Regions from separate parts of the Streptomyces sp. NPDC107654 genome, predicted to be linked through region 2. Evidence: riboswitches for the same ligand, from Rfam matches in the RefSeq annotation. Region 2 holds a riboswitch; the other holds the start of a gene.
The links. A riboswitch is a leader RNA that binds a small molecule or an ion and turns the genes downstream of it on or off. The one in region 2 is predicted to bind glycine.
Positions count from the first base shown of each region.

Region 1: linked by a shared signal. The riboswitch ahead of gcvP (aminomethyl-transferring glycine dehydrogenase) and the one ahead of gcvT (glycine cleavage system aminomethyltransferase GcvT) in region 2 are both predicted to bind glycine.

Region 1 is NZ_JBVKBI010000042.1:23,115-27,521, forward strand. Features, by position in the region: gene gcvP (aminomethyl-transferring glycine dehydrogenase) at 1-2,358, opposite strand, end outside; glycine riboswitch at 2,534-2,628, opposite strand; gene ACZ7N4_RS38085 (PRC-barrel domain-containing protein) at 2,748-3,119, shown strand; gene ACZ7N4_RS38090 (DNA polymerase IV) at 3,041-4,407, opposite strand, start outside.
Region 2 is NZ_JBVKBI010000010.1:46,656-51,062, reverse strand. Features, by position in the region: gene ACZ7N4_RS19360 (enhanced serine sensitivity protein SseB) at 1-734, opposite strand, end outside; gene ACZ7N4_RS19355 (AAA family ATPase) at 1,165-1,833, opposite strand; glycine riboswitch at 2,013-2,112, shown strand; glycine riboswitch at 2,113-2,226, shown strand; gene gcvT (glycine cleavage system aminomethyltransferase GcvT) at 2,269-3,387, shown strand; gene gcvH (glycine cleavage system protein GcvH) at 3,525-3,902, shown strand; gene glyA (serine hydroxymethyltransferase) at 3,917-4,407, shown strand, end outside.

The DNA of each region.
Region 1 (4,407 bases), on a different contig from region 2:
GGCCACCTGCGTGGCCCGCTTCAGACCCTCGCCGCCCATCAGACGGACGTACGCCCACGAGATCGGCAGGATGCCCGCGCTGCCCCAGGGAGCCGCCGAGATCGGGCCCACGCCCGTCTCCGGGCCGGCCTCCGGCTGGAGGGGGTGGTTCGGCAGGTACGGCGCCAGGTGCGAGCGGACCGCGACCGGGCCGACGCCCGGACCGCCGCCGCCGTGCGGGATGCAGAAGGTCTTGTGCAGGTTCAGGTGGGAGACGTCACCGCCGAAGTGGCCCGGCTTGGCCAGTCCGACCAGGGCGTTGAGGTTGGCGCCGTCGACGTACACCTGGCCGCCCGCCTCGTGGACCCGGGCGCAGATGTCGGCGACGTGCTCCTCGAACACCCCGTGCGTCGACGGGTAGGTGATCATCAGCACCGCCAGCTCGTCGCGGTACTGCTCGATCTTGGCGCGCAGGTCCTCGACGTCGATCTCGCCGTCATCGGCGGTCTTGACGACGACGACCTTCATGCCGGCCATCACGGCGCTGGCCGCGTTGGTGCCGTGCGCGGAGGACGGGATGAGGCAGACCGTGCGCTGCGCGTCACCGTTGGCCCGGTGGTAGCCGCGCACGGCGAGCAGACCGGCCAGCTCACCCTGCGAACCGGCGTTCGGCTGGAGCGAGACCTTGTCGTAGCCGGTGACCTCGGCGAGACGTTCCTCCAGCTCACGGATGAGCGTGAGGTAGCCCTCGGCCTGCTCGGCGGGTGCGAAGGGGTGCAGCTGCCCGAACTCGGGCCAGGTGACCGGCTCCATCTCGGTGGTCGCGTTGAGCTTCATGGTGCAGGAGCCCAGCGGGATCATGCCGCGGTCGAGCGCGTAGTCGCGGTCGGCCAGCCTGCGCAGGTAGCGCAGCATCGCGGTCTCGGAACGGTGCTCGTGGAAGACCGGGTGGGTGAGGTAGTCGTCGGTGCGCAGCAGCGCCTCGGGGAGGGTGTCCCCGGCGGTGGCGTCCAGCGCCTCGATGTCGCCCGCGACACCGAAGGCGGCGAGTACGGCCTCCAGCTGGGCCCGGTTGGTGGTCTCGTCGCAGGCTGCCGAGACGTGGTCGGCGTCCACAAGGCGCAGGTTGACGCCGTTGTCCCGGGCGGCGGCGACGACCTCGGCGGCCTTGCCGGGCACGCGCGCGGTGACGGTGTCGAAGAAGGCACCGTGGACGATCTCCACGCCCCCGGCCTTCAGGCCCTCGGCGAGGATCGTGGCGTAGCGGTGCGTACGCCGCGCGATGGTCCTCAGACCCTCCGGGCCGTGGTAGACGGCGTACATGCCGGCCATCACGGCGAGCAGCACCTGCGCGGTGCAGATGTTGCTGGTGGCCTTCTCGCGGCGGATGTGCTGCTCACGGGTCTGCAGCGCGAGCCGGTACGCCTTGTTGCCGTCGGCGTCGACGGAGACGCCGACGAGGCGGCCGGGGAGGCTGCGGGCGAACTTCTCGTGCACGGCCATGTAGCCGGCGTGCGGGCCGCCGAAGCCCATCGGCACACCGAAGCGCTGGGTGGTGCCGACGGCGATGTCCGCGCCCAGCTCGCCCGGCGAGGTCAGCAGGGTCAGCGCGAGCAGGTCGGCGGCGACGGTGACGAGGGCGCCCAGCTCGTGCGCCTGGTCGATCACCGGCTTGAGGTCGCGTACGGCACCGGAGGCGCCCGGGTACTGGATCAGCACACCGTTGATCTCGCGCTCGGCGATCTCCGCCGGGATGCCCTCGCTGAGGTCGGCGACGACGACCTCGACGCCGGTCGGCTCGGCTCGGGTCTCGATCACCGCGATGGTCTGCGGCAGCGCGTCCGCGTCGACCAGGAAAAGGCCCTTCTTGTTCCTGCCCATGCGCCGGGACAGCGCCATCGCCTCGGCGGCCGCGGTGCCCTCGTCCAGGAGGGAGGCGCCGGACGTGGGCAGGCCGGTGAGTTCGGCGACCATCGTCTGGAAGTTCAGCAGGGCCTCCAGACGGCCCTGGGAGATCTCCGGCTGGTACGGCGTGTACGCCGTGTACCAGGCGGGGTTCTCCATGACGTTGCGCAGGATGACCGGCGGCGTGAAGGTGCCGTGGTAGCCCAGGCCGATCATGGAACCGAGGACCTGGTTGCGGTCGGCGAGCGAACGCAGCTCGGCGAGCACCTCGGCCTCGGTGCGGGCGCCCGGCAGGTGCAGGGCCTCGGCGTTCTTGATCACGTCCGGGACCGCGGCGGCGGTCAGCTCGTCGAGCGAACCGTACCCGACCTGCGCGAGCATCTTGGCCCGCGCCTCCTGGTCGGGGCCGATGTGGCGCTGCTCGAACGGGATGCCCGCTTCGAGCTCGGAGAGCGGAGTGCGATGGGCGGTCATTGCGGAGGCCTCCTGGGTCTGACGCGACCTTCGAGGGGCACCCCGGTACGGATACCCCGACGGCCTCCCCCTCTGTCATCTCAACCTGAGAGCTTCACCGGGCGCCCGGGGACGCCGGCTTTCACCGTCGGTGAGGGCGGAAGCCGTCGACATCCGCCCTGCTTTCCAGAGTGACCTCGTCCGTGCGGTACGTGGGCCTGAGAGATTCCGGGGAGGAGTTGCTCCTTCGGCGCCTCCGACGTGGTCGGAGGACTCTCCCGCACGGGGTCAGCAGCCGCTGTCAGCGTACCAGCGAGGTCAACGCCGGAGGCTTCGAGTGGCCGCCTCCGTGAATGTGCTCTTTCGTTGTGCTTACGGATGAGTTGCGACCACGTGGAGGGAGAGGGACCGTGCAGACCGACATCGATCCGCGCAACCTGATCGGCCGCAAGGCGTTCGACCGCAATGGCACCAAGATCGGCACCATCGACGAGGTGTACCTGGACGACGCCACCGGTGTGCCCGAGTGGGCGGCCATACGCACCGGCCTGTTCTCCCGGGACGCCTTCGTACCCCTGGAGCCCAGCGAACTGGTCGACGGCACCCTGCACGTCCCCTTCGAGCGCGCCCTGATCAAGGACGCCCCCGACTTCGGAGTCGGCCGCCACCTCTCCCCCGAGCAGGAACTCCAGCTCTACCACCACTACGGCCTCGACGTGGCCTCACCCCCCAGGGTCCCGGACCACGACTTCGGCAAGCTGGCGGGCTCGGAGGAGGCCTGAGCCGCCACGTCGCGGACCAACGGCAGCGGATCGGCACCCTCCAGCGCCGGATCGTCCACGAAGAACGTCCGTACCCGGCCCGGCTCGGACCGGGGTGTCTCGAACCGCACGGTCACCCGTCCCAGCCCGCTCCCCTGCACCCACCCGTGCCCGAACTCCGCGTGCCGCACATCCTGCCCGGCCCGCCACTGCCGTTCGACGGTCTCCACCCGCACCGCCACCGTCTCGGCGACGGCCTCCTGCGGCGCCTCGGCGGCCCGCGAGGGCAGGGCCTGCGCGAACAGGTCCTCCTGCGTGTAGTCGGCGAGCCCGGACACCCCCACCCCGAGCAGCCGCACCCCGCCCGTGGTGTCCACGGAGTCCAGCAGCCGCGCCGCCGCCTCACGGATCACCGCGGGGTCGTCCGTAGGCCCTCGGAGCGTCTCGGAGCGGGTCAGCGTCGAGAAGTCGTACCGCCGCACCTTCAGCACGATGGTCCGCCCGGACAGCCCGGCCTCGCGCAGCCGCCGTACGCACCGGTCGGCCAGCCGCTGCACCTCCAGGCCCACCCGCAGCCGGTCGTGGATGTCCACGTCGTACGTGTCCTCCACCGACACCGACTTGGTCTCCCGCTCGGCCACCACGGGCCGCTCGTCCCGGGCCAGGGCCATGGCGTACAGCGCGTGCCCGTGCGCCTTGCCGAGCAGCCGGACCAGCTCGTCCTCGCCGGCCTCCGCCAGCTCCTCCACCGTGGTGATCCCCGCTCGGCGCAGATGGTCACCGGTGGCCGGCCCGACCCCCGGCAGGGTGCGCACCGACATCGGCGCCAGCAGCGCCCGCTCCGTGCCCGGCTCGATCAGCACCAGGCCGTCCGGCTTGGCCTGCTCGGAGGCGATCTTCGCCAGCATCTTCGAGGCGGCGAGCCCCACGGAACCGGTGAGACCCGTGACCGCCCGGATGTCCGCGCGCAGCTTCTCGCCGGCCCGCCGCGCCGACTCCTCGTCCCGGGCCGCTCCCCCGGCCTCCAGGTCCACGAACGCCTCGTCCAGGCTCAGCGGCTCCACCAGCGGTGACAGCTCCCGCAGCAGCGCCATCACCTGCTCGCTGATCGCCCGGTACAGACTGAAGCGCGGCACCAGATAGGCGGCGTTCGGCGCCAGCCGGCGGGCCTGCGCCATCGGCATCGCCGAGTGGACCCCGAACACCCGTGCCTCGTACGACGCGGTGGCCACCACACCGCGCGGTCCGAGCCCGCCCACCACGACCGCCTTCCCGCGCAGGCTCGGCTTGGACGCCTGCTCCACCGAGG
Region 2 (4,407 bases):
TCGTCCGTCACGTCCATCAGGACCAGGCTGACCGGCCACCGGACCGGCACCCTGCCCAGCGCCCGGCCCAGGGCCTCCAGGGGGCGGGTGCGGAGGTCGCCCTCCCACTGGGAGAGTTCCACGCCGACGAACATCACCGGGTCGGCCGTCTCGACGGCCGCCAGGCAGCGGCGGGCGGTGAGGATCACGCCGGCCTCGGCGAACTCGGCGGAGGCGGCGGAGAGGAAGTCGACCGGGTCGTCCTGCCAGTCGGGCTCGAAGAGGCGGACCCGGCCGCCGGTGTTGGGGCCGTCGAGCGGGGTGCGGCCGGCCCTGCACAGCTCGGCCACGGCGTCGGGCGGCAGCGGGACGCCGACCACACCGCCCGGGTTGACCACGATGCCCGCCTGCGGGGGCAGGCCGCGGGCGAACTCCAGGGCGGGGGCGACGGTGTACGACATGTGGGCACCGGCCACCTGGCGCAGCTGTTCCTCGGAGCTGAACACCGGGACGTACGTCTGGCCCTCGATGTCCATCGTCGGCAGGTCCAGCGGGCCGCTGTCCGGGCCCCCGCCGTTCGGCAGCGGTATCCACAGGAAGCTGCGGCCGAGGACCTCGACGATCCGACCGCCCGCCGCGGGCACGCCGAGGGAGGCCGAGAGCACCTCCTCCAACTCGTTGCCGGGCCACCCGCCGTGCGGGTGGGGGTGCGCCTGTGCCGGGAAGTCCGCGGGAAGGTCCGCCGGGAAGTCCATCTGCCTACCGCCTGCTGGGGATCACTGCTGTGCGCGAAAAGGCTAGCGGGTGGCGGTGACAGTGCCTCACCGCGCGAGGCCGGCACCCCGCCACCGCGCGAAGCCGGCACCCGTCACGGGCTGAAGCCCGCACCCGCCCCCCTCGCAGCCGACGCCCGCCACCACGTGGGGCCGGCGCCGCCGCCGCGTGCAGCCGCCGCCGCCATAGGTGAAGTCGGCACCCGTCGCGGCTCAGAGCCCGCACCCACCCCCGCCCGAACCGGCATCCGCCTCCGACTGAAACCCGCACCCGCAGCCCTCGCAGCCGACGCCCACCGCCTCCCTCGCAGCCGGCACCCGCCACCGTTGAAGCCGGCGCCCGCCACGGCCTGAAGCCGCACCCGCGCCCCGTCCGAAACCCGGCCCCGCCCCCGCGCGAGACCGGCAGCCGTCACCGGGTGAAGCCGACCCGGCCGAGGACGTCCGCCGCGTCCCGGTCCAGCAGCACGGCCGCGCCGCAGCCGGCGGGCGGCTCGCCCCTCTCCACCGCGCGCAGCAGGCGGGCGGTGGTCCGGCGGTGGCGGCGGAAGGCGAAGCGGGACACGCCCCGGCCGCGTTCGCGCTGGCCCTCCCGGGCCGTCTCGGGGCTGACGTCGAGGACGAGCAGGTGCAGGGTGGCGCCCCGGCGGCGGGCCTCGCGGGCCAGCCAGGCGCGCACCCAGGGCTGGGTGCCGCAGTCGTGCACGACGACCCCCTCGCCGGTGCGCAGGGCGCGCCGCAGTCCGGCGTAGTGGGCGAGGCGGACCAGGGGGCGGTACAGGGCGTAGGGGAGGAAGCCGGGGACGCGGGCCTGCCAGCGGTCGCGGGCGTCCTGGGAGTCGACGCGCCGGCCGGTGACGGCGCGGTGCATCAGGGTGGACTTGCCGCTGCCGGGCAGTCCGGTGACCACCACCAGGTCGCGGGGGCCGAAGAGCAGGGCGTGCGGGCTCCGGCCGGCGCGGTCGCGCAGGTCGCGGACGACCGGTGCGGGGCGGTCCGCGCTGCGCTCGCGGGAGAGGGCGGTGGGCTGCTTCGGCACCGCGAAGCCGGCGTCGGTGGCGTAGGCCGAGGTCCTGTTCACCGTGATCGTCCTCCCCTGTGGGCTCGGTCAATCCCATGCCCGTCGTATGTAAAGGGAAGGTAATGCGCAACGGTCGGCGATTCGTGTGCGTACGGCTACGGGTTGGTCACAAGGAGCGTGCTCTGGCTGGGCGGGGTGCGGCGTGCAATGATGTGCCCGCCAACTGCATACCGGCCGCTTGAATCCGCGCGGGAGAGTCCCTGGCAGCACTGGTGCCGGGGCGCCGAAGGAGCAAGTCCCTCCCTTGAATCTCTCAGGCCCCGTTACCGCGCGGGCGAGGCACATCTGAAAAGCGGGCCGCTGCAGACAGTGGCTCCACCCAAGGTGCAAGCCGTGATCGTCCCCGTGGCGGTCGTGGCGAACCTCTCAGGTTCCGATGACAGATGGGGAGGAACGTTCCTCGCCTGTCCGCCTGCCTTGGGAGACGACCGTCCGATGAGCAGTTCTGCACTCCGTCACACCGCGCTCGATGCCGTGCATCGCTCGCTCGGTGCGACGATGACCGACTTCGCCGGCTGGGACATGCCCCTGCGCTACGGCTCCGAGCGTGACGAGCACCTCGCCGTGCGCACGAAGGCCGGTCTCTTCGACCTCTCCCACATGGGCGAGATCACCGTCACCGGCGCCGAGGCCGCCGCGTTCCTGAACTTCGCCCTGGTCGGCAACATCGCCTCCGTCGGCGTGGGCCGCGCCCGCTACACCATGATCTGCCAGGCCGACGGCGGCATCCTGGACGACCTGATCGTCTACCGGCTGGCCGAGACCGAGTACATGGTCGTCGCCAACGCCTCCAACGCCCAGGTCGTGCTGGACGCGCTCACCGAGCGCGCCGGGGGCTTCGACGCCGAGGTCCGCGACGACCGGGACGCGTACGCGCTGATCGCCGTGCAGGGTCCCCGGTCCCCCGGGATCCTGAAGTCGCTCACCGACGCCGACCTGGACGGTCTGAAGTACTACGCCGGCCTGCCCGGCACGGTCGCCGGCGTCCCGGCGCTGATCGCCCGCACCGGCTACACCGGCGAGGACGGTTTCGAGCTGTTCGTGAAGCCGGAGCACGCCGTCGAGCTGTGGCAGGCGCTGACCAAGGCCGGCGAGGGCGTCGGCCTGGCGCCGTGCGGGCTGTCCTGCCGGGACACGCTGCGCCTGGAGGCGGGCATGCCGCTGTACGGGCACGAGCTGACCCGTGAGCTGACCCCCTTCGACGCCGGGCTCGGCCGCGTGGTGAAGTTCGAGAAGGAAGGCGACTTCGTGGGCCGCGAGGCGCTCACGCGGGCCGCCGCCCGGGCCGAGGAGAACCCCCCGCGGGTGCTGGTCGGCCTGGTCGCCGAGGGCCGCCGGGTGCCGCGCGCCGGGTACGCCGTCGTCGCCGGGGGCGAGGTGATCGGCGAGGTCACCTCCGGCGCCCCCTCCCCCACCCTGGGCAAGCCGATCGCCATGGCCTACGTCGACGCGGCGCACGCCGCGCCGGGCACCGGGGGCGTCGGCGTGGACATCCGGGGCACCCACGAGGCGTACCAGGTCGTGGCGCTGCCGTTCTACAAGCGCCAGAAGTAAAGACTGGGCGCGGTCGGCCGTCTCCGGGGCCCCGCCCCGTGGCCGGCACGTGACCCTGCGCACATTCGGCCGCTCACCAGCGGTTTCCGCAGTCCCCCCGTCATCAGCACTCCCGCGTGTACAGGAGAATTCAGGCCATGAGCAACCCCCAGCAGCTGCGCTACAGCAAGGAGCACGAGTGGCTGTCGGCCGCCGAGGACGGCGTCGCGACGGTCGGCATCACGGAGCACGCGGCCAACGCGCTCGGTGACGTCGTCTTCGTCCAGCTCCCCGACGTCGGCTCCACCGTGTCCGCGGGCGAGACCTGCGGCGAGCTGGAGTCGACGAAGTCGGTGTCCGACCTGTACTCGCCGGTCACCGGTGAGATCACCGAGGTCAACGAGGACGTCGTCAGCGACCCGTCGCTGGTGAACTCCGCTCCCTTCGAGGGCGGCTGGCTGTTCAAGGTACGCGTCGCGGAGGAGCCGGCCGATCTGCTCTCCGCCGACGAGTACACCGCCTTTTCCGCCGGCTGAGGAGTCGTAGTCGTATGACTGTTCTGAACACGCCCCTGCACGAGCTGGACCCGGAGATCGCCGCCGCGGTCGACGCCGAGCTGAACCGTCAGCAGTCGACCCTGGAGATGATCGCCTCCGAGAACTTCGCGCCGCTCGCGGTGATGGAGGCGCAGGGCTCGGTCCTCACCAACAAGTACGCGGAGGGCTACCCGGGCCGCCGCTACTACGGCGGCTGCGAGCACGTCGACGTCGCCGAGCAGATCGCCATCGACCGGGTGAAGGAGCTGTTCGGCGCCGAGTACGCCAACGTGCAGCCCCACTCCGGTGCCTCCGCGAACCAGGCGGCCCTGTTCGCGCTGGCCCAGCCCGGGGACACCATCCTCGGCCTGGACCTGGCGCACGGCGGCCACCTGACCCACGGGATGCGGCTGAACTTCTCCGGCAAGCAGTTCGACGTGGTCGCCTACCACGTGGACGCCGAGACCGGCCTGGTCGACATGGCCGAGGTCGAGAGGCTCGCCAA